4 regions of the Erwinia sp. INIA01 genome follow, and region 1 is predicted to be linked to each of the others. Evidence: riboswitches for the same ligand, from Rfam matches in the RefSeq annotation. Region 1 holds a riboswitch; each other region holds the start of a gene.
What was found. Region 1 has a riboswitch for thiamine pyrophosphate ahead of thiC (phosphomethylpyrimidine synthase ThiC). Riboswitches for the same ligand answer to the same signal wherever they lie in the genome.
Positions count from the first base shown of each region.

Region 2: linked by a shared signal. The riboswitch ahead of thiM (hydroxyethylthiazole kinase) and the one ahead of thiC (phosphomethylpyrimidine synthase ThiC) in region 1 are both predicted to bind thiamine pyrophosphate.
Region 3: linked by a shared signal. The riboswitch ahead of OMR58_RS01660 (FAD-dependent oxidoreductase) and the one ahead of thiC (phosphomethylpyrimidine synthase ThiC) in region 1 are both predicted to bind thiamine pyrophosphate.
Region 4: linked by a shared signal. The riboswitch ahead of OMR58_RS11105 (TenA family protein) and the one ahead of thiC (phosphomethylpyrimidine synthase ThiC) in region 1 are both predicted to bind thiamine pyrophosphate.

Region 1 is NZ_JAPDNC010000023.1:16,388-21,532, forward strand. Features, by position in the region: gene thiC (phosphomethylpyrimidine synthase ThiC) at 1-1,136, opposite strand, end outside; TPP riboswitch at 1,226-1,326, opposite strand; gene rsd (sigma D regulator) at 1,463-1,969, opposite strand; gene nudC (NAD(+) diphosphatase) at 2,043-2,816, shown strand; gene OMR58_RS25225 (bactofilin family protein) at 3,190-3,912, shown strand; gene hemE (uroporphyrinogen decarboxylase) at 4,074-5,141, shown strand; gene nfi (deoxyribonuclease V) at 5,145-5,145, shown strand, end outside.
Region 2 is NZ_JAPDNC010000003.1:219,475-224,619, reverse strand. Features, by position in the region: gene thiD (bifunctional hydroxymethylpyrimidine kinase/phosphomethylpyrimidine kinase) at 1-376, opposite strand, end outside; gene thiM (hydroxyethylthiazole kinase) at 373-1,164, opposite strand; TPP riboswitch at 1,201-1,306, opposite strand; gene wcaJ (undecaprenyl-phosphate glucose phosphotransferase) at 1,435-2,832, opposite strand; gene OMR58_RS06620 (glycosyltransferase family 4 protein) at 2,954-4,108, opposite strand; gene cpsG (phosphomannomutase CpsG) at 4,226-5,145, opposite strand, start outside.
Region 3 is NZ_JAPDNC010000001.1:369,350-374,494, reverse strand. Features, by position in the region: gene OMR58_RS01665 (LLM class flavin-dependent oxidoreductase) at 22-1,077, opposite strand; TPP riboswitch at 1,265-1,385, shown strand; gene OMR58_RS01660 (FAD-dependent oxidoreductase) at 1,527-2,456, shown strand; gene thiS (sulfur carrier protein ThiS) at 2,456-2,653, shown strand; gene OMR58_RS01650 (thiazole synthase) at 2,655-3,416, shown strand; gene OMR58_RS01645 (HesA/MoeB/ThiF family protein) at 3,416-4,393, shown strand; gene OMR58_RS01640 (hypothetical protein) at 4,446-5,145, opposite strand, start outside.
Region 4 is NZ_JAPDNC010000005.1:213,159-218,303, reverse strand. Features, by position in the region: gene OMR58_RS11120 (c-type cytochrome) at 1-286, opposite strand, end outside; gene OMR58_RS11115 (cytochrome c) at 307-1,698, opposite strand; partial or broken gene OMR58_RS11110 (Rpn family recombination-promoting nuclease/putative transposase) at 2,001-2,378, shown strand; TPP riboswitch at 2,461-2,574, shown strand; gene OMR58_RS11105 (TenA family protein) at 2,651-3,289, shown strand; gene OMR58_RS11100 (anion permease) at 3,408-4,871, opposite strand; gene citX (citrate lyase holo-[acyl-carrier protein] synthase) at 4,893-5,145, opposite strand, start outside.

The DNA.
Region 1 (5,145 bases):
AGGAAACTCTCTTTATGGTGCGACAGGCACCATTTCGCCATGATCGATCCGCCGCGCGAAACAATGCCGGTCAGCCTTTTAGCGGTCATCGGTACGTAACGCAGCAACACGCCGGCATGAATGGTGAAGTAGTCAACGCCTTGCTCTGCCTGTTCCAGCAGCGTATCGCGGAAAATTTCCCAGTTAAGATCTTCTGCTACGCCATTAACCTTCTCCAGCGCCTGGTAGATTGGCACGGTGCCAATCGGTACAGGGCTGTTACGCAGTATCCATTCACGCGTTTCATGGATATAGCGACCGGTAGAAAGATCCATCACCGTGTCGGCGCCCCAGCGTGCAGACCACACCAGTTTTTCAACTTCCTCCTCAATCGAAGAGCTGACCGCGGAGTTGCCGATATTGGCGTTGATCTTCACCAGGAAGTTACGCCCAATGATCATCGGTTCTGATTCCGGATGGTTAATATTGGCCGGAATGATCGCCCGCCCGGCGGCGACTTCCTGGCGCACAAACTCTGCGCTGATATTTTCAGGCAGGCTGGCGCCGAAGCTGTTGCCCGGATGCTGTTGCAGAAGGATTTCACCGCGAATACGTTCACGGCCCATATTCTCGCGGATGGCGATATATTCCATTTCCGGGGTGATCACGCCCAGGCGCGCGTAATGCATTTGAGTAACGCAGCGGCCTGCCAGTGCGCGGCGTGGACGAGGAAGGTTCTCGAAACGCAGATGATCCAGGCCTTCATCGGCCAGCCGCTGTTGGGTGTAGACCGAGCTGAGTTCAGTAATTTCTTCCGTATCGGCACGCTGGTGAATCCATGTGCTGCGCAACTTGTCGATGCCGCGATGCACATCGATAGCCGCTGCCGGATCGCCGTAGGGGCCAGCCGTGTCGTACACAGGCACCGGCTCATTCTCTTCCAGCGTCGGGTTATCTTTGCTGCCCCCAATCACGGTTGGACTAAGCTGGATTTCGCGCATTGGCACGCGGATATCGTCCCGGGAGCCGGTCAGATAAATACGTTTTGAATTGGGGAAGGCCGTGCCTTGCAGAGAATCGATAAACTGCTGAGCTTCAGCGCGCTGCTCACGGCGATTGGTTTTTTTCTCAACGAGAAGTTTTTCAACGGTAGACATAGCAAATTCCTGAAATATTAGGGAAAGTTGCTTGCCTGGAGGCGGGAGTAATTTGAACGATGTGAAACATTTTATTTCGCATCATCGCAGACGATTTTACTCTTGTTCCCTTCGCAGGTGTTAACCTGAACAGGTTCCGCGGATCCCGAATTAACGGTCTCAGCCCCATGGGGCACTCCGACAAGAAATACTCTCTGATTTTCAGACTTTGTTGTCAGAAAATCAGTTTTAAGTCAGAACAAAACGTTTTTTGCTCAAACTAAATAGCCCCTTCAGCATAAAGGGGCTAATTGGAAACTACAAGTAATTCACAATCTGATAACGAATCAGGCGGAAGGCGCAAGAGGCGCTACATCTTTAGTTATCTGATTTTCAGCAACTTTTTCCAGAGCCAGCTTGATAAATTTATCTTCCAGCACGAAACGTTCAGCCAGCACTTCGCCGACCAGGGAAAGCGTTTGCTGGAAATCTACCGCATCATCTGTTTCGATGGCCTTTTCCAGATACGTATCATAAATCTGCATAATGTGGTCGGTATTGGCACGTAAGGATGGATAAATTAATGCCGCCTGCGCCAGCTGTTCCGTTCCTTCCAGCTCTTTAATGAAACGTTCGTAAGCCGTGAAATGGCCGGTAGAGAGATAGTCCACCAGATTCTGGCAAAAATTATCCAGCGCATTTTCATCGAGCGCCGTCAACGATTCCTTGTTAGGCTTTAAACCGGCCATTTGATAATAGGCAATCAGCAGCTGCTTACGGGCGTGTAAACAGAAATCGACCAGTTCACTACAGCCGCCAACCCGCGCGGCCAGATTTTCTAACTGGTTAAGCATGTTCATCTCCGTGAGTTTTATTTTTAATGCCTGACCTCAAACCAGTCTTTGAGCTGAGGATGATAAGCAAGTTATGGAACGTCAAATATCAAGCGTAGACACTGGCTGGTGGGTTGTCAGCCACGAACATAAAATTTGGTTACCAAAAGGCGAAATTCCTCGAGGATCTGCCGAATCATTCGGCTTGACGGGATCAAAAGGATCGCCTATCGGCGAATGGCAGGGGGAAACGGTGTGGTTGATCTGCGAAAACCGCACGCGTGATACCGGATCGCTGCGTCAGCTACTCGATCAGGAGACCGGTTTATTCCAGCTGGCTGGTCGGGGTATACAGTTGGCAGAGTTTTACCGGTCGCACCGCTGGTGTGGCTATTGCGGCCACGAGATGCATCATAGCAAAACCGAATGGGCCTGCCTGTGCAGCCACTGTCGGCAGCGTTACTATCCGCAAATTGCTCCCTGTATCATTGTTGCCATTCGCCGTGAAGATAAGATCCTGCTGGCCCAGCATACCCGCCATCGTAACGGCATTTATACTGTGCTAGCGGGCTTTGCTGAAGTCGGTGAGACGCTGGAGCAGACGGTAGCGCGCGAAGTGATGGAAGAGGCGGCAATTAAGGTTAAAAATCTGCGATATGTTTCATCTCAGCCGTGGCCATTTCCACAGTCGCTGATGATGGCCTTTATGGCCGACTATGATGCGGGCGAAATCAACATTGATCCTAAAGAACTGCTGGATGCGGGTTGGTATCGGTATGATGCTTTACCGCTGTTGCCGCCAGCAGGCACTATCGCACGACGTTTAATCGAGGATACAGTGGCATTATGCCGTGCTGATGATGAGTGAAATTCACGACTGATTAACAATTTAATGCATTAGTACTTCCCACTCTGTTTCCCCTGGTTTGCCGTTTGGTGCGGCCGGGGGATTGACTGCTATCCAGATATAAGGACCTTTAGGTTTATCTCTGCGGTGAATTCTAATATGATTCACTGCGTGGAAGATTTTAAGCTCGTAACAAGGAATAGTTTTCAATTGACTCCGTTTTTCGCTTTAAATTCCCGATGAAAGAAATAGTCTTTATTTAACTCAGAGTGCTATTTCCTAATATATCTTATTAAATCCTTTGAAAGCGAAGTTGCCGATCCGTATGCAGCCATTAGTGATGCGGTCGGGCGACAATTCATCAAGGTGATTCATATGTAGGTTGGATGTAGGTATGTTTAAGAACAGAACGCAATATTATCTTTGGGGGATCTGGATTTTCTGGATCGGTAGCATTATCGCTTTTTTGCTATCGCACAGAATTTCAATGCTGATTTTCCTTGGCGGTATGGGATGCCTTGTCCTGCTGAGTCTGTCGACATATCTACGCGTTAATAGAGTGATTATAAATATGTTTAATTTCAGTAAGAAAGAAGAAGTTAAAACGACAAAAGGACAGGATTCGTCCGCCAGTACAATGAGTGAGAGCATCAGCATGGACCCATCAGCGGAAAGTAATAATATTAAGGAAACAACTATTTCACCCGGAACAATGCTACGCGGTGAAATTACTAATGAAAATAACATTACCATTAGCGGTGAAGTTGAGGGTGATGTAACCAGTAAAAAAGTCACGCAGATCGGTAAGGAAGGAAAAGTCGTTGGGAAAGTCACATCCTTAAAGCTGATCGTAAACGGTCTGTTAAAAGGATGCTGCTACGCGAAAACGGTAGTGATAATGTCGCGAGGAAGAATAGAAGGCGATGTTTATGCTAGTGAATTCTCAATTGAGAAAGGTGGCGTATTTATTGGTAACTCTCATTGGGTTGAAGAAACCGCTGAAATAAAAGATAAAAAAGCAAAAAATTCAAATAGCCCAGATCCTGAACGTGTGCCTTCACTGGTTTCTGTTGAAGGTGGTGCTGCAAAAAGTAATCAGATGCAGGCTAAGAAGTAGCACGAGGTGCCCCATTTCAGGCCCGGTTCCGCCCCTGCCTTGATATTTATATGCGTACAGGCAGGGAAATTTTGCGATCCCTTCAAATTATCGGGCTACCGGGCACAGTCAATCTTGATAAATGGTACACTACAGGCTTATTTGGAGTAGAGAGCCCTGTGATGAGTGAACTGAAGAACGATCGTTATCTGCGCGCCCTGCTGCGCCAGCCTGTTGATATTACCCCCGTATGGATGATGCGCCAGGCCGGACGCTACTTGCCGGAGTATAAAGCCACGCGTGCCGTCGCCGGTGACTTCATGTCGCTGTGTAAAAACGCCGAGCTGGCCTGTGAAGTCACGCTGCAGCCTCTGCGGCGCTATGCGCTTGATGCGGCAATTCTGTTCTCCGATATTCTGACGATCCCTGATGCGATGGGGCTGGGCCTCTACTTTGAAACGGGTGAAGGTCCTCGTTTCTCGCAGCCAATAACGTGCCGTGCCGATGTTGAGAAGCTGCCGATCCCCGATCCTGAACAGGAACTGGGCTATGTGATGAATGCCGTGCGAACGATTCGCAAGAATCTAAACGGCGAAGTGCCATTAATCGGTTTCTCCGGCAGTCCCTGGACGTTGGCGACCTATATGGTGGAAGGCGGCAGCAGTAAAGCATTTACCAAGCTCAAAAAGATGATGTATGCCGAACCACAGACTCTGCACCTGATGCTCGACAAACTTGCTGATAGCGTAACCCTTTACTTAAACGCCCAAATTCGCGCGGGTGCACAGTCGGTGATGATCTTCGATACCTGGGGCGGTGTACTGACGGGCCGCGACTATCGCGAGTTCTCGCTCTATTACATGCACAAGATCGTCGATGGCCTGCTGCATGAGAATGACGGTCGCCGCGTTCCGGTAACGCTGTTTACGAAAGGTGGCGGTCAGTGGCTGGAAGAGATGGCAGCAACCGGCTGTGATGCGCTGGGTCTGGACTGGACTACGGATATCGCCGATGCCCGTCGCCGCGTGGGGGATAAAGTGGCACTGCAGGGAAATATGGACCCTTCCATCCTTTACGCACCTCCTGCACGGATCGAGCAGGAAGTGGCAGGTATTCTCGAGGGCTATGGCCAGGGAACCGGACACGTGTTCAACCTGGGTCACGGAATTCATCAGGATGTACCGCCAGAGCATGCGGGCGCTTTTGTGGAGGCGGTGCGCAAACTTTCGCGCCCTTATCACCAGGAGTAAAAAA
Region 2 (5,145 bases), on a different contig from region 1:
GCAGTGTGGCAACCGCCCGTTGAGAAAGCAGCGGATCGCCGCTTTTTGCCAGCATCACCGTATCCAGCACAACCCAGGGTGTGGTGGCTGCCTGCAAACGCTCGGCCACCACTTCCACAATGTCGGATTCCGCCAGCATACCGATTTTGATCGCATCGATACGTACATCCGACAGCACTGAATCCAGCTGCGCGCCAACAAAATCTGGCTCAATACGATAAACCGACTGCACGCCCCGGGTATTCTGCGCAACCAGCGCGGTGATCACGCTGGTGCCGTAAGCGCCCAGCGCCGAGAACGCTTTCAGATCCGCCTGGATACCCGCTCCGCCGCTGGGATCGGTACCGGCAATGGTCAGTGCATTAATCCGCTTCATGCCAGTTCCTCCGGGGTCAACAGATAGAGCGCATCAAGGAAGGCAGGGATAAAGCTCCCCGGTCCTGTTGCGATCGCGGCGGCACGCTCGCCGGCCAGTGATACCACGCGGCAGGCGCTGGCAACGTGGATCAGGCGATCGCCGGGCAGCGAGGCAAAACCCGCCACCACCGCCGACAGCGCACAGCCTGTACCAACCACGCGCGTCATCAACGGTGAACCGCCGCTGACACTGAGAGTCCGCTGACCGTCAGTAACAAAGTCCACTTCTCCGGTGACCGCCACAACCGCCCCGCTCTGCAAAGCGAGCTTCTGTGCGGCCTGGATCGCGGCATCGGACTGATGCCGGGAATCGACGCCGCGCCCTGAAACGGCTTCCTGCGCCAGCGCCTTGATCTCTGAGGCATTACCGCGGATGGCGGCAGGTTGATGATTCAGCAGCTGATGGCAGAATTCGGTACGGAAGGCTAACGCCCCGACCGCCACCGGGTCCAGTGACCAGCTGCGCCCTGCACGGTTTGCTGACTCCACCGCCGCCAGCATCGCCGCGCTGCGCGAGCGGGTCAGCGTGCCGACATTGACCAGCAGCGCGCTGGCTACCGCACTAAACTGCGCAGCCTCTTCGGCATCGATCACCATCGCCGGGGATGCCCCAAGCGCCAGCAGAACGTTGGCCGTAAAGGTCTGTACCACATCATTGGTCATGCAGTGAATAAGGGGGGATTGCTGGCGGAACAGCGCCAGAGAGTGCGCCACATCGTGGTGGCTGAGGGGAATGGGTTGGCTCATCTATACTCCCAACCGGCGATCAAGAAGGCGATGCCGGTTGGAGGCATCTGACTTCCCTCCGCTGGCATTATCCAGTTCAGGTTATGCGGGTTTTTCTCAGCCTTGTCCTGGGAAAACAGGAGGGGCACCCCGAGTCATGTGTTTCGACGGAAAGAATATGTAAAGGGATGGGCTAAATCAAGCATAAGAATTCTAAAGTAAAAAACCCGCCGAGGCGGGTTTTTATTCATCTTAAAGCCTGTCCGACATAGTCTTATCATAAGGTCCAGATTAATAAGCAGCTTTATTAACGAAACCTTTAAAGAAAGTCAGGAAAATAATTTTCAAATCCAACCAAATGCTCCAACCACGAATATAAATCAGGTCGAAATCAACACGCTTTTGCATTTTGTCCAGCGTGTCCGTTTCACCACGGAAGCCATTAATCTGCGCAAGCCCTGTTATCCCCGGCTTAACTTTGTGGCGCAGCATATAACCTTCAATAAGTGAGCGATACTGTTCGTTGTGCGCAACGGCATGAGGGCGTGGACCCACTACTGACATCTGACCAAAAAGCACGTTAAAGAACTGCGGCAGTTCATCCAGTGAGGTATTGCGTAAAAACTTACCGACTTTGGTCACGCGAGGATCGTTTTGCTTAGCCTGGGTAACTTTAGCGCCGTTTTCCATGACTGACATGGTTCTGAACTTCCATACCATTATTGGTTTACCGTCCATGCCATAACGAATCTGGCGGAAGATAACCGGACCAGGAGAACTCATCTTCACAGCACAGGCAATAACAATCAACGGCAGTGAGATAAACAGCAGAATAATCGATGACACAATAATGTCTTCAAGACGCTTGAATACCATATTGATACCGTTAAGAGGCGTATCAAATAATGGGACTACCGGCACACCATTAATCTCTTCAGTACGAGACTGAAGAATATTGAAAGTGAAAACGTCCGGTATTAGTAAAACAGAACAGGTAGTGTCCGTTAAGCGTTTGACAATATCTTTAATTTTGGATTCATCTTTCATGCTCATCGCAATGTAGATACGATCCAATTTGCCTTCGCGGGCATCCTCGATTAGTTTGTCAAAGTCACCCGCGTATTTAATACCATTGGTGTTTTCAATTGGCTGCTCATCATAGACGCCGGCAACAACAAAACCCATCCACGGCTCTTCAAGAAAACTGCTGATCAAGTTGATACCGGCTGGCATAGTCCCCACAAGCGCCACGTTACGTGTGTTGTATCCCATCTTTCTTAGCATCCCGGAACCAATACGAATGGCCATACGGCATACAAGGAAACCGGCAACGACAACCAAATACCATTGAATGAATATTTTGAAGCTCAGATCAAAGTCACTTAACAGGGAGCTTAACCCCAAAGTCAGTAACAGACTTAACGTCCAGTTCTTGGAGATCAGGATCAGCTCTGCGGAAGATTTCACTCCTCTCCAGGAACGGTAAAAATCGGTCATTCCACCGATCATTTGGAAGACAACCAAAACTACGAGTGCAATCAATACATGTTTATAGTCGAACTGCCGATCGTTGAAATAGGCAACAACATATAAACCCAAGAATATAATAGAGATATCTGAAAAACGCTGCACCATTGATATCAATGAGGCATTGGCATTTGAGCGTGTTCGATGATGTAGAATTGTCATTCTAGTGTCACTCTTGTTAGCTGTAGGTCAACAACCTGAAGTGATTAGGTATATTTATAGCATCAGATGATTGCGTTCTTAAATCAGGCTGAGTTCGTGAAAAAGCCCAACCATGATTAAATCAGTAACGAATTTTTTTAGTTTCGTTAAATAAAGACCATTTTCCCTCGACGTAATCAGCAATTTCCTTCTTAAATCTTTCGCTTGAGAAACGCACAGCATTTTCACGGCAGTTTTGTGGCGTGATTGCATCGTCAATCGCATCGAATTTTTTAACAGCTTCAATTACGGATTCAATCGTTTGATGATCGAAGAATATTCCCGTTGGTTTTTCAACCCCGTAAGGACGAATTGTTTCCAGGGCACCACCTTTACCAAAGGCAATTACTGGTGTACCACAGGCCTGAGCTTCTACCGGAGTAATACCGAAATCTTCCTCTGCGGCGAAAACAAAAGCCTTAGCTCTTTGCATATGATCAACCATAACTTCGTTTGACTGGTATCCCATAATTTCAACGTTACTTCCGGCTTTAGACTTAATCTTAGCCATTTCAGAGCCATCGCCGATAACAACTAATTTTTTATCCGGCATTTTACTGAAGGCTTCAACAATCAGATCGATACGCTTGTAAGGAACCATTCGTGAAGCTGTAAAATAGAAATCATCTTTCTTTTCATGCAGTGTAAATCTATCCACATCTACCGGTGGATAAATGACATCAGCTTCACGCCCGTATACTTTCTTAATTCGACGCGCGATGAACTGAGAGTTAGCAATAAAATGATCTACACCGTTTGCCGTTCTATAGTCCCACACTCGGACTTTATGCAGCAACCATTTCGCCAGGAATCCTTTAAGACCTTTATTCAAACCAGCTTCTCGCAGATATTGGTGTTGCATATCCCAGGCATAGCGAATCGGGGAATGCACATAGCTGATATGCAGTTGATCGGGCCCGGTCAGAACTCCTTTTGCAACAGCATGACTGCTTGAAAGCACAACATCATGTTTTGAAACATCAAGCTGCTCAACGGCCATCGTCATAAAAGGCAGATATTTTTGATATTTCTTTTTCGCTGATGGGAATTTTTGAATGAATGTAGTGTTAACTTTTTTATTGTGGAAAAGTTTTTTTGCATCATCATTTAAAAACTCAACAACTGAATAAAGCTCAGAGTTTGGATAAACATCCACAAAATCCTTCACTACTCGCTCGGCACCAGCATAAGTCACTAACCAATCAACAACAATGCCAATGTTTTTTTCCGTAGACATATCATACCCTCTGGCTTAAATATTAACCCTGATGAATAGATTTTTTATTTATTCTTACATCAAGATTTTTGAAAAAATGAGTTATACAGGTGGGTATCCCCACCTGTCAGAAATAAACTATTTTCGTAAAATTTCCAAGATCTCATTCGTTCTTGACTGCATAAGAGCTTCATCAGCACGAGACTCAACATTCAAACGTACTACAGGCTCAGTGTTGGAACTGCGGAGATTGAAGCGCCAGTCGGCATACTCAACGCTGATTCCGTCGGTGTAATCCACATTGATGGCATCATGCTGATATTTTTCGAGAACGCGGGCGATTGCATCTTTCGGGGCAGATAACGAACTATTGATTTCGCCGGATGCAGGATAAGCCGCCATACGATCGCCAACGAGTTCGCTGAGGGTTTTGCCTTTAACACACAGCAGTTCGGCAACCAGCAACCATGGGATCATACCGCTGTCGCAGTAAGCGAAATCACGGAAGTAGTGGTGCGCACTCATTTCACCGCCGTACACGGCATCTTCCAGGCGCATACGCTCTTTGATAAACGCGTGGCCGGTTTTGGACATCACAGGTACGCCACCAGCTTTTTCTACAATGTCTACGGTGTTCCAGCTCAGGCGAGGGTCGTGAATGATGCGCGATCCCGGGTTTTTCTCCAGGAATGCCGCAGCCAGCAGGCCAACAATGTAGTAGCCTTCAATAAAGTTACCTTGGTTATCAAACAGGAAGCAGCGGTCGAAGTCACCGTCGAAGGCGATACCCATATCTGCCTGATGAGCAACAACGGCATCCGTTGTGTCCTGGCGGCATTCTGGCAGCAGCGGGTTAGGAATACCGTTAGGGAAGTTACCGTCGGGGGTATGGTGAACCTTAATAAACTCTACATTAACCCCTGCCTGCTTAAAGCGGGCCTCAACAGCATCGACTACGTGCCCCGCAGCACCATTACCGGAGTTCAGAACCAGCTTCAATGGGCGATTAAAGTTGTTTAAGTCAACGTAGCTAAGCAGCTTGTCTACATAGGCATCAA
Region 3 (5,145 bases), on a different contig from region 1:
AATTGTGATGGAAATCATGGCTCAGAGAGCCATGTCGATGTTTTCCTCACGGTTTACACGGCGGCGCCAGCCCAGCTCGGGGGCAATCAGCGTGGCGAAGTCGCTGATAATCTGGCGATACTGGTCTGCGGTGAACTCATAGGGCAATTCCAGTCTCAGTTCATCCACTTCGCGCAGGATCGGATCGTTAAACAGACGTTCCAGGATCTGTTCCGCATCGCCCACGATATCCTGTGAAAACAGCGTACGGCGCGGCCCCTGCGGTGTCAGCGTGCGTTCATAGCGGCTGGCGGCAAATTCCGCGTAGCGGCGGCGGGTTGGGGTGTCCGCACTGTCGATGGGAACAATGACCCGGCCTGCGGCGATACGCGGCCGACGCGGGGCATCTTCGGGCCAGTTTTTACGATAGGTGGCAATCTGCGCCAGCTGCGCCTCATAGTAATTATTCGTCTCTTCACCTGAGGTCAAATTGCCGATCAGCATGTTAAAACCGTTCGCCGCCGCCCAGGCCGCCGATTTCAGCGAGCCGCCGCCGTACCACAGGCGATTAACCAGCCCCGGCGAGTCGGGATGCAGGCGCGGGCGCTGCTGGTTGCCCGGCGAGGCAATCAGGGTATTTTCATCCGCCAGCCAGCGGCCGCTGAGGTTATCCCGCAGGCGTCGAACCCGATCGTAGGAGAAATCTTCCTGCCGCCAGTCGCCGGAGAACAGCGCCGGGCCGATCAGTTCCAGGTGGTTCGGCTGCCCGGCACTGAGGCCCACGTTGAGCCGTCCACGGGACAGCACGTCCACCGTCAGTAAATCTTCCGCCAGCCGAAACGGGCTTTCATAGCCCATCTGGATCACCGCGGTGCCCAGCTCAATATGCCGGGTGCGCTGCGTGGCGGCGGCCAGAAAGGTACTCGCCGAGGAGACGCCGTGCTCCAGATGGCGCTGGCGAATCCAGGCACCGTTGTAGCCCAGCGATTCACCCAGCTCGAACAGTTGCAGGGTCTCTTCCAGCCCCTGTAGCGGGGCGTGGTCCGGGTAGTTCCCGGGAGTAAGGAAAGCGATATGCGATATGGCCGGTTTCGTCATGGTGTCCATCCGTTCAGACCTGATGTGGGAAAGGCGCACTGAAAAATCCTTCAGCATCGGGCAATTGTGTTGCCTGCCCCGCACTTTGCAAAATGCTGAATCCGGCACTCTATTTTCATCTGGCGAAAACGGTCGTCGAAATAAATCCACCTAAACGCTTGCGGTTGCGCTCAGGATGCAATAAAAAAGTCTCTGTCAGGGGAGTCTCGCCGAAGAGACTGAGAGGCTGATTGCGATTTATCGCGGCTCAGCGACCCTTAGAACCTGACCCAGTTGATACTGGCGTAGGAAGACCTGTCGTGCCGCTTCACCGCACGCCTTATCGGGCAGATCGCAGCCGCCGAACGCCGATACTCTCCCTTCTCATTATCGCGGGTCTTCTTAGTTATCTGAGAGGCCGGTATGACGTTTGTAACAACTCTCCCTGAATATTCCGCCGAGGCGACATCGTGAGCCACTGGTCGATCCTGGGTTCCGGCGTGACCGGGCTGTGCGTGGCTACTGCGCTGGCCGACGCCGGAGAAAAGCTGGAAATCATCACCTCTGAGGAATACTGCCCCGCGTCGCACTATGCGGGCGGTATGCTCGCGCCGTTCTGCGAGGGTGAAGGCGCACCGGAAGAGGTGGTCAGGCTGGGGCAGGGCTCCGCCGACTGGTGGCAGGCGCACGTCAGCGGCGTGGAGCGCCAGGGTACGCTGGTGATCGCACCGCCGCGCGACAGCATGGAGCTGAACCGCTTTGCCAAAATGACCCAGGGCCATGAGTGGGTGGACCCGGGCAGCGTGGAGGATCGTCTGGCCGGGCGATTCGCACGCGGGCTGTTTTTCCCCAGCGAAGGGCACCTTGACCCGCGCAAGGCGATGCAGGAGCTGAGGCAGAAGCTGCTGGCCGCGGGGGTGGCGATGCACCACGGCAAACCAACGGGCAAAATTATCGACTGCCGGGGCATTCACGCCGCGCCGCTGCTGCCGGAACTGCGCGCCGTGCGCGGTGAGATGCTGATCCTGCAAAGCGATGAGGTGCAGTTTTCACGCCCGGTTCGCCTGCTGCATCCACGCTTTCCCTGCTACCTGGTGCCGCGCAGCGAAGGGCGCTTTATGCTCGGTGCCACCATGGTGGAAAGCAACGACGCCAGCCCGATCAGCGCCCGCGCGCTGATGGAACTGCTGAGCGCGGCGTACACCATCGACCCGGCGCTGGCCGAAGCGCGGGTGATTGAAACCGGCAGCGGCCTGCGCCCCTCTTACCCGAACAACCTGCCGGATATTCGCTATCGCGACGGCACCTTCCACGTCAACGGCATGTACCGGCACGGCTTTTTGCTGGCACCGATCGTGGCGCAAAATCTTATCCAACAGCTGTCGCAGGAGACGCGTTGATGCACATTTTACTGAACGGTCAGGCGACCGAAACCCAGGCCGCGACCCTGACGGCGCTGCTTAACGAGCAGCAGATCGATCGCAGCTGCGTGGCCTGCGCGCTGAACGGCGATTTTGTCCCGCGCGGGCTGTATGACGCCACGCCAATTAACGAAGGCAGCAAGATTGAAGTGCTGTCACCGATGCAGGGGGGCTGAGATGAACTTTTACGATTACGCACCTGAATCACGCTTTCTGTTGGGCACGGCGGGCTACCCGTCGCCGGAGATTTTAGGCCAGGCGATTGAAGCCTCCGGCACCGAGATTATTACCGTCAGCCTGCGTCGTGAAGGCGGTGCGGGTGGGGCGTTCCGCGATCTGCTGACCCGGCTGAACAAACGCGTGCTGCCGAATACGGCAGGCTGCCATACGGTGAAAGAGGCGGTCACCACGGCACATATGGCGCGTGAGCTGTTCAACACCCGCTGGATCAAGCTGGAGGTGATCGGCCATGCCGACACGCTCCAGCCGGACCCGTTCGGACTGGTTGAAGCGGCGCGTATCCTCTGCGAAGAGGGGTTCCAGGTGTTTCCCTACACCACTGAAGATCTGGTATTGGGCGAGAAGCTGCTGGAGGCGGGCTGCCAGGTACTGATGCCGTGGGGTGCGCCGATCGGTTCCGGCCAGGGGCTGCGCAATATTGAAGGGCTGCGCACCATGCGCGCATGGTTTAAGGACGTGCCGCTGGTGGTGGATGCCGGGATCGGTACGCCGAGCCAGGCCGCGCAGGCGATGGAGATGGGCTTTGACGCGATCCTGCTGAATACCGCCGTAGCGAAAGCGCAGGACCCGGTGCGCATGGCCAGCGCCTTCCGCGATGCGATCCACGCCGGGCAGCAGGCGCTGCTGGCCGGGCCGATGGAGCGCCGCGATATGGCGGCGGCCTCAACCCCGGTCTTCGGCCTGGCGGAGTTTAACTGATGGATCGCTACCAGCGGCAGACCATGCTGCCGGAAATCGGCCCGCAGGGACAGCAGAAGCTGGCGCAGGCGCGGGTGCTGGTGGTCGGCGCGGGCGGCCTGGGTGCCACGCTGCTGCCGCAGCTGGCCGGGGCGGGAGTCGGCTTTCTGCGCGTCTGCGACGACGACCGCGTGGAGGTGCATAACCTGCACCGGCAGACGCTGTTCACCATGCAGGATGTCGGCCAGCCGAAAGCCATGGCGGCGCGCCGGGCGCTGAATGGGCTGAACCCGGAGTGCGAGGTGGAAGCCGTTGACATCAGGCTGTCCGGCAGCAGCCTGGACCACGCGCTGCGCGATATTGATGTCGTGGTGGATGCGGCGGATAACTTCGCCATCACCTGGCTGCTTTCTGACGCCTGCTTCAGCCGTGGCCTGCCGCTGATTTCCGCCTCGGTTCTGGGGCGGCAGGGCTATGTTGGCGGCTTCTGCGCCGGTGCGCCGAGCTATCGCGCGCTGTTTCCGCAGTTGCCGTCCTCGGCGGCCAACTGCAGTACGGCGGGGGTGATGGGGCCTGCGGTGGCCACGCTGGGCGCGCTACAGGCGCAGATGTCCCTCAGCGTGCTGCTCGGCCTGACGCCATCACCGCTGGGCTGCATGGTGAACTGTGATTTCGTGAACTGGCGCTTCGGCCAGTTCCGCTTTGACGGCGCGCCGGAACCGACGGAAGCGATCATCCCGTTCCTCGACGCGCAGATGCTGACGGCGGAAGACTGCATTGTGGAGCTGCGTAGCCTGGAAGAAGCCCCGGTGAGCGTGGCCGCGCAGGCTCAGCGCATCCTGCCCGCCGAGCTGGCCGCCTGGCAGCCACCAGCGTCGGGGCGTATCGTGCTGGTTTGCGCCAGCGGCATTCGTGCGGGCCGCGCGGCGCAGCAGCTGAAAGAGCGGGGATACCGCGATCTGGCGCTGGTGGCGGCGGACTATATTCCGGGGGAGTGACGATGAATTGCGCGTCAGGGGAGGATGAGCTCTTACCCGCTGACGCGTTTAATTATTTGTCTGAGGTATGAAATGCCCGTACAACGCGCATTTCATTTTCATCCCATAGCCACGGGGTTTCTTTTTCAGACAGAGTGGACGTTTCTGATTCGGAGGTATTCTGTGAAGCTTTTTGACTGCCCGAGATGACGTTACGGCCTTTGTCTGTTATTCGTATTTCAACATTATGGTAAGCATAGAAATCATCATGGATGTTTTGTTCGACAATTTCTTTTAGATTAGAATCATTTGGTCGGTTGCCGTATTCGATCAATTCCTTTATTTCTAACTCATCAAGAAATGCCGGAATTTCCATCCAGTTAATAAAATCATCGTTAAATTTTGCATGATGCAATCCACAAAGATCGGTGAAACGTAAACCGCTGGCATCATTCACGATTGTCAGCAATTCCCGCTCGCTGCGTGTGAGATGACTTTGCCGTTCAGGTAATTCTTCAAGGAAGCGTTTTAATAGCTGACCGGTCCATTCGTCCGCTCGTTCCTGGCTAAATATCTCAGTGGCAAGTTCAGGAGTATTGCTGGTTAATGCATGCCAGATAGCATTGTTTTTCTCAACCAGATGCGGTGTGACTTCCGTTGCCTTCACCAGTGCGGGCTGCCAGGTTTCGGTTGATTGCTCGCCAATGGGGTGAGGGTAAGCGTATAAATTGACTCTTCCGGCCAGACTGGGGTTGATATCGGTGATAGCTTTG
Region 4 (5,145 bases), on a different contig from region 1:
TCACAACGTTCTGCATCATGCCGTTTTTACGGCTGCCGTCACGAAAGGCCTGGAGCTGACTGCGTAAATAGGGTGCTTTTTGCCCGGCCAGATTGGGCCACTCCGGATTCTGGCTTATACCGCCCGGACCATGGCAGCTCATGCAGCGGCTGGCCGTTTCGGGCTGCGCAAATTCCTGGCTTTTACCATCCGTGCCATCCGACATCGCCAGTGCCTGCGGCGCAGCGAAAATCGCCATGCTGGTCAGGAAAAGCCATATCAGTAAGCGGCGATTGCTGTTTTTCATACCCACTCCGTCAGTTCTCATTAGTCGCGTACGCTGTTAGCGTTGCGTGTTGTTATATTTTGCCGCACCTCGGCCACCGCTGAAGCGGACACTTCAGGGGCCTGATTGCCCCATGACGAACGAATGAAATTCAATATGTCGGCGATATTTCCGTCGCTGAGTGAATCGGCATAAGCGGGCATGGAATAAAGCGTGTCGTTGTGTTTTGTTTCGGCATTGGTTGCGCCTTCCAGCACAATTTTTATTAAGCTGGCCGGGTCGGGATTATTGACCATGGTATTTAACGCCAGCGCCGGGAATTTATTTTTGTAGCCCAGTCCGTTAGATAAATGGCAGCCTTCGCAGTGGGATAAATACTGTTTTGCTCCGGGGCTTAATGCCTCTCCTCGCGATAACTGATTCAGGGTTGTTAAATCGTAATAGGGCTTATCCTGTATGATATTCGGCTGTAACGAGCGCAGATAAGCGGCGATGGCCGAGAGATCGCTGTCCGACATATATTGTGTGGAGTGGGTGACAACATCGGACATCGGGCCGAAAGTGGCGGTTTTATCTGAACGGCCGGTTTTCAGTAGCGCAACGATTTCATCAGCGTGAGTTTGCCCCAGCCCTGAACGCTGCTCGCCGCGTAGTGAGGGCACCGAATAGCCATCAATGACCTGACCGCCGGACAAGTACTGGGTGCCTTTGCTGTTATCAAAAACGACTTCCTGCAGCGTGATGGCGCGGGGCGTATGGCAGGCACCGCAGTGGCCGAGGCCGGTGACATAATAAGCACCGAGCGCAACCGGTTCTTTCGGCAACGGACCCGGCGGCAGTGGTTTTGGTGCAAAAAGCCAGCGCCACCAGGTCATGGGCCAGCGCATCGAGAGCGGCCAGGGAATGGTGTTGTGCTCGCGGGGAGCCGCGACAGGCGTAACACCGTGCATGAAATAGGCATAAAGCGCTGCCATGTCGTTGTCAGTAATACGCGAGTAAGAGGTCCACGGCATGGCGGGGTATAGCGTGTCATCTGAAGGAGCAATGCCGTATCTGACCGCACGTTCAAAGTCGCCAAACGAATAGTTACCAATACCGGTTTTCTTATCCGGCGTGATGTTCGGCGGGATCATGCCACCAATCGGGGAGGCGATGGGTAAACCGCCACTAAACGCCGGTTTACCGGGGGCCGTATGACAGGCAACACAGTCACCCACGCGAGCCAGATATTCACCACGTGCAACCTGTTGTTCATCCATCGGTAAGGATATTTTAGCGTTGGGATAGCCAGGTTTGGGGATGATAAGAGTGGCTAACCAGGCAAGCACGGCAGCCACAGCCACACAGGCAACGACCCCGCTGGTCCAGCGGCATAGCCGGGATGTGGTCGAACATTTGGTGTGATTTTTGGTCTTTCCCTGGCCATTTTTCATCGGTTTTGATGCCTTGAGTGTGAATTATTTTTCGCTATTTAGTGCTCGTTTATTAGCAATGCGGGTTTTGATTGTTGAAATAACTCGAGAGGATAGTGTCTGAGTTTCTATATTTAAGTTATAAACGAGGTGAGTATGTTCCAGTGCAGGTCAATTTTTTAAACCAAAAATGCCGAGGCGGGTAAATTCGATTTTTTATTAAGACATACTGGTTATTGCATATAATTTACATTTATTTATGCGAGGCAATACTCAGAATTATGTCTATGCCGTTGTGCCTTATTCGGTAATTTTTCAGACATGAAAAACATATCCATCAGCGCGATCTCACCGGGCTGTTGGATCGATTGGCAACCCTGATTTTGGCAAAACACATGACGGGACAGCAGTTGGTTACGCTGGTAAACTATTTTGCGCACTCGGCGGAATTGTCCGATGCAGAGGTTTTTATCCGTAAACTGGCACAGCGCGTGCCGTCGCATAAGGATCAGCTAATGACTCTTGCAGAGCAGCTTGAAAAGAAAGGAATGAAAAAAGGGATTCTGCTCGGGGAGCAGCGCGGCGAACGTTCAGCTACGCTGAAAATTGCGCGAATGATGCTGCGCAATGGACTGGACCCGATCACGGTGATGAAGATAACCGGTTTGAGTGAAGATGACCTCGCAAAGATACCGTATTGATTTTATTTCGTCCGCTGTAAAGTTTTTCAGTCTTAGAGTTTTTGTTTACAACATCTGAACTGACAGGTTATGTTTCTTGCCGAACCTTTCCAGGGGGAGCCCACCAGCGGGCTGAGAGTTTGCACTTGCAACGGTGCGAAGACCCTTAATACCTGATCCGGATAATGCCGGCGAAGGGATGGCGCAACCTGTCTGACTTTTGCCTGCCTCCGATCGAGACGGCCAGAGTATCCACATTCAGTCGCGCTGTCTTTACTTTACAGGACAACACGATGACCGAACGTTTTACCGAAATCCTGCGTAACCAAAATCTGCCAACCTGGTCGGCGGCCGTTAATCACCGTTTCGTTGAGGAGCTGGTGACTGGCACCGTTGACGACCGTGTGATGATCAATTATCTGATTCAGGATCACCGCTTCCTCGACAGCTTCCTGATCCTGGTTGGCGCGGCAATGGCCAGTGCGGATACCACCGAAGCACGCCTGCGTTTTGGCCGCTTTGCCGGGATGGTTTCCTCCGAAGAAAACACCTATTTCCTGCGTTCGTTTATCGCGCTGGGCGTCAGTGAGCAGCTACGTAACGAACAGCCGGATACCGCTCCGACGGCCGGTTTTAAAGCCATCATGCGTGAAGCGGCAGCCACCCGCAGCTATGCGGCGATCCTTACCGTGCTGAACGTAGCTGAATGGCTGTATTATGACTGGGCGACTCACGCTGCCCGACCGCTGCCGGAGAATTTCGTCTACGCCGAGTGGGTTACGCTGCATGATAATCCGGATTTCAACGCGTTTGTGGCATTTATCCGTGAGGAACTGGATCGTGTTGGGCCAGCAGAAGCCTCGCAGTGTGAGGATCTTTTCCGCCGTGCGGTGGGGCTGGAGAAGGCATTTTTTGATGCGGCTTATGCGTAAATCACGCTGAAAGCAGGGTAATGTCAATACGAGTTGCCCGAGAAACTCGGGCATCCGGAGCGTCATAAAGAAGGGGCAGAAAGCCAGTGCAGTCTGCCCCAAAAAACTGCCCCGAAAATCAGCTCCACAGTGCCAGAATTGGCCAGCCGACCAGCAGCAGTAGCGAAATAAATACCACGCCGAATATCGCACCCAGCCGCCAGTAATCTTTCGACTTAACGTAGCCGCAGCCGTAGATAATCACGCCGGGACCGGTGGCATACGGCGTCAGGCAGCCCATAATACCAATCGACAGCACCAGCAGGATACACAGGTGCTCCATCGGCACGCCGGGAATACCTTTCCCCACGGCAAGGATCATCGGCAGCATGGTGGCGGTGTGGGCAGACAGGCTGGCAAACAGATAGTGGGCAAAATAGAACACCAGCACCAGCGCCACCACCGTACCGCTGGGGGAGAATCCCTCCAGATGGCGACTCATGGTGTTGGCAAACCAGTCGATAAAGCCGGAGCGGGTCAGGCCATTCGCCATCACCACCAGCGTGGCGAGGTTAACCAGCGTATTCCAGGCGCTGTGATATTTAGTGATGTCCTTCCACGGAACCACGTGCAGCGCCAGCATCAGGGATACCGCCAGCAGGCCGACCGCCGTGGCGTTAATAATTTTGCCGCCAAATACCCACAAAGACAGACTCAGCAGCACCAGACCAATCAGCGTCATCTCCTGGCGCGTCAGGCGACCCATCTCTTTTAGCGCGCCACCCGCCCAGTTTGAGACTTCCTCGCTGTGGGTGATCTCTGGCTTATAAAGAATATAGGACAGCCAGGGTGCCACGATCAGCAGGATAATCCCCACCGGCAGGAAGCTGAGGAACCACTGCAGCCAGCTGATATGAATACCGGCAATTTTACCCACAAACTCCAGGCCCAGCACGTTAGGCGCGGCACCAGTAATAAACATCGATGAGCTGAGACTGGTGCCTATCACCATCATCCACATCAGGTAGCCGCCGATGCGCTTTGACGAGGGATCGTTGGGGAATGATTTAAACAGCGGCGGCAGGTTTTTGATCACCGGGAACACCGTGCCGCCGGTGCGTGCGGTATTGGAAGGGGTAAACGGTGCCAGCATAATGTCGATGATCACGATGGCGTAGCCCAGCGTCAGCGTGCGCTTACCCATAAACTTAACCATAAACAGTGCGATACGTCGGCCCAGACCGGTAACTTCATAGCCCAGCGCGAAGATAAATGCGCCGAACACCAGCCAGACCGTCGAGCTGGAAAAGCCCGCTAAACCCCATTTCAGCGCCTGTTTACCGGCGTTAAATTCCGGATCTGCCAGCTCGGCGGCATCAAACAACACGTAGTGACTGCCGATAACGCAAATGGTTACGGCGATAAAACTGATCGCGGTTGCCGGGATGGGCTCAAGAATCATCCCAACAATCATCGCCACAAATACCGCAAAATAGTGCCAGGCCTGCGGCGGCATGCCATCAGGCACCGGGATCAGCAGCATAATGGCGAGAACAACCAGCGGTGCCAGAGATTTCCATATCTTATCTTTCGCAATGGACATAATCGATCCTCTATCAGGGATTTAATGATGGTTAATGGCATCAGCCTTCTGGAGCAGCGCGTCCATCTGGCGGAGCAGGTCGGTCACCGGATGTGCGCGATTGCGGGCGCACACCGAGGCCTCCTGCTGACACAGCAGACAGGTGCGGGGAGGCAGGCCGAAGTCTTTGCGCGACAGAAGGGTTCCCTGCGGCGTGAGCACGTCAAAATCCCACAGCCTGCCCAGCGGCGAAGCCTGCTCGAGATCGATCAGCGCGCGCTTCACCCGTTCGGCG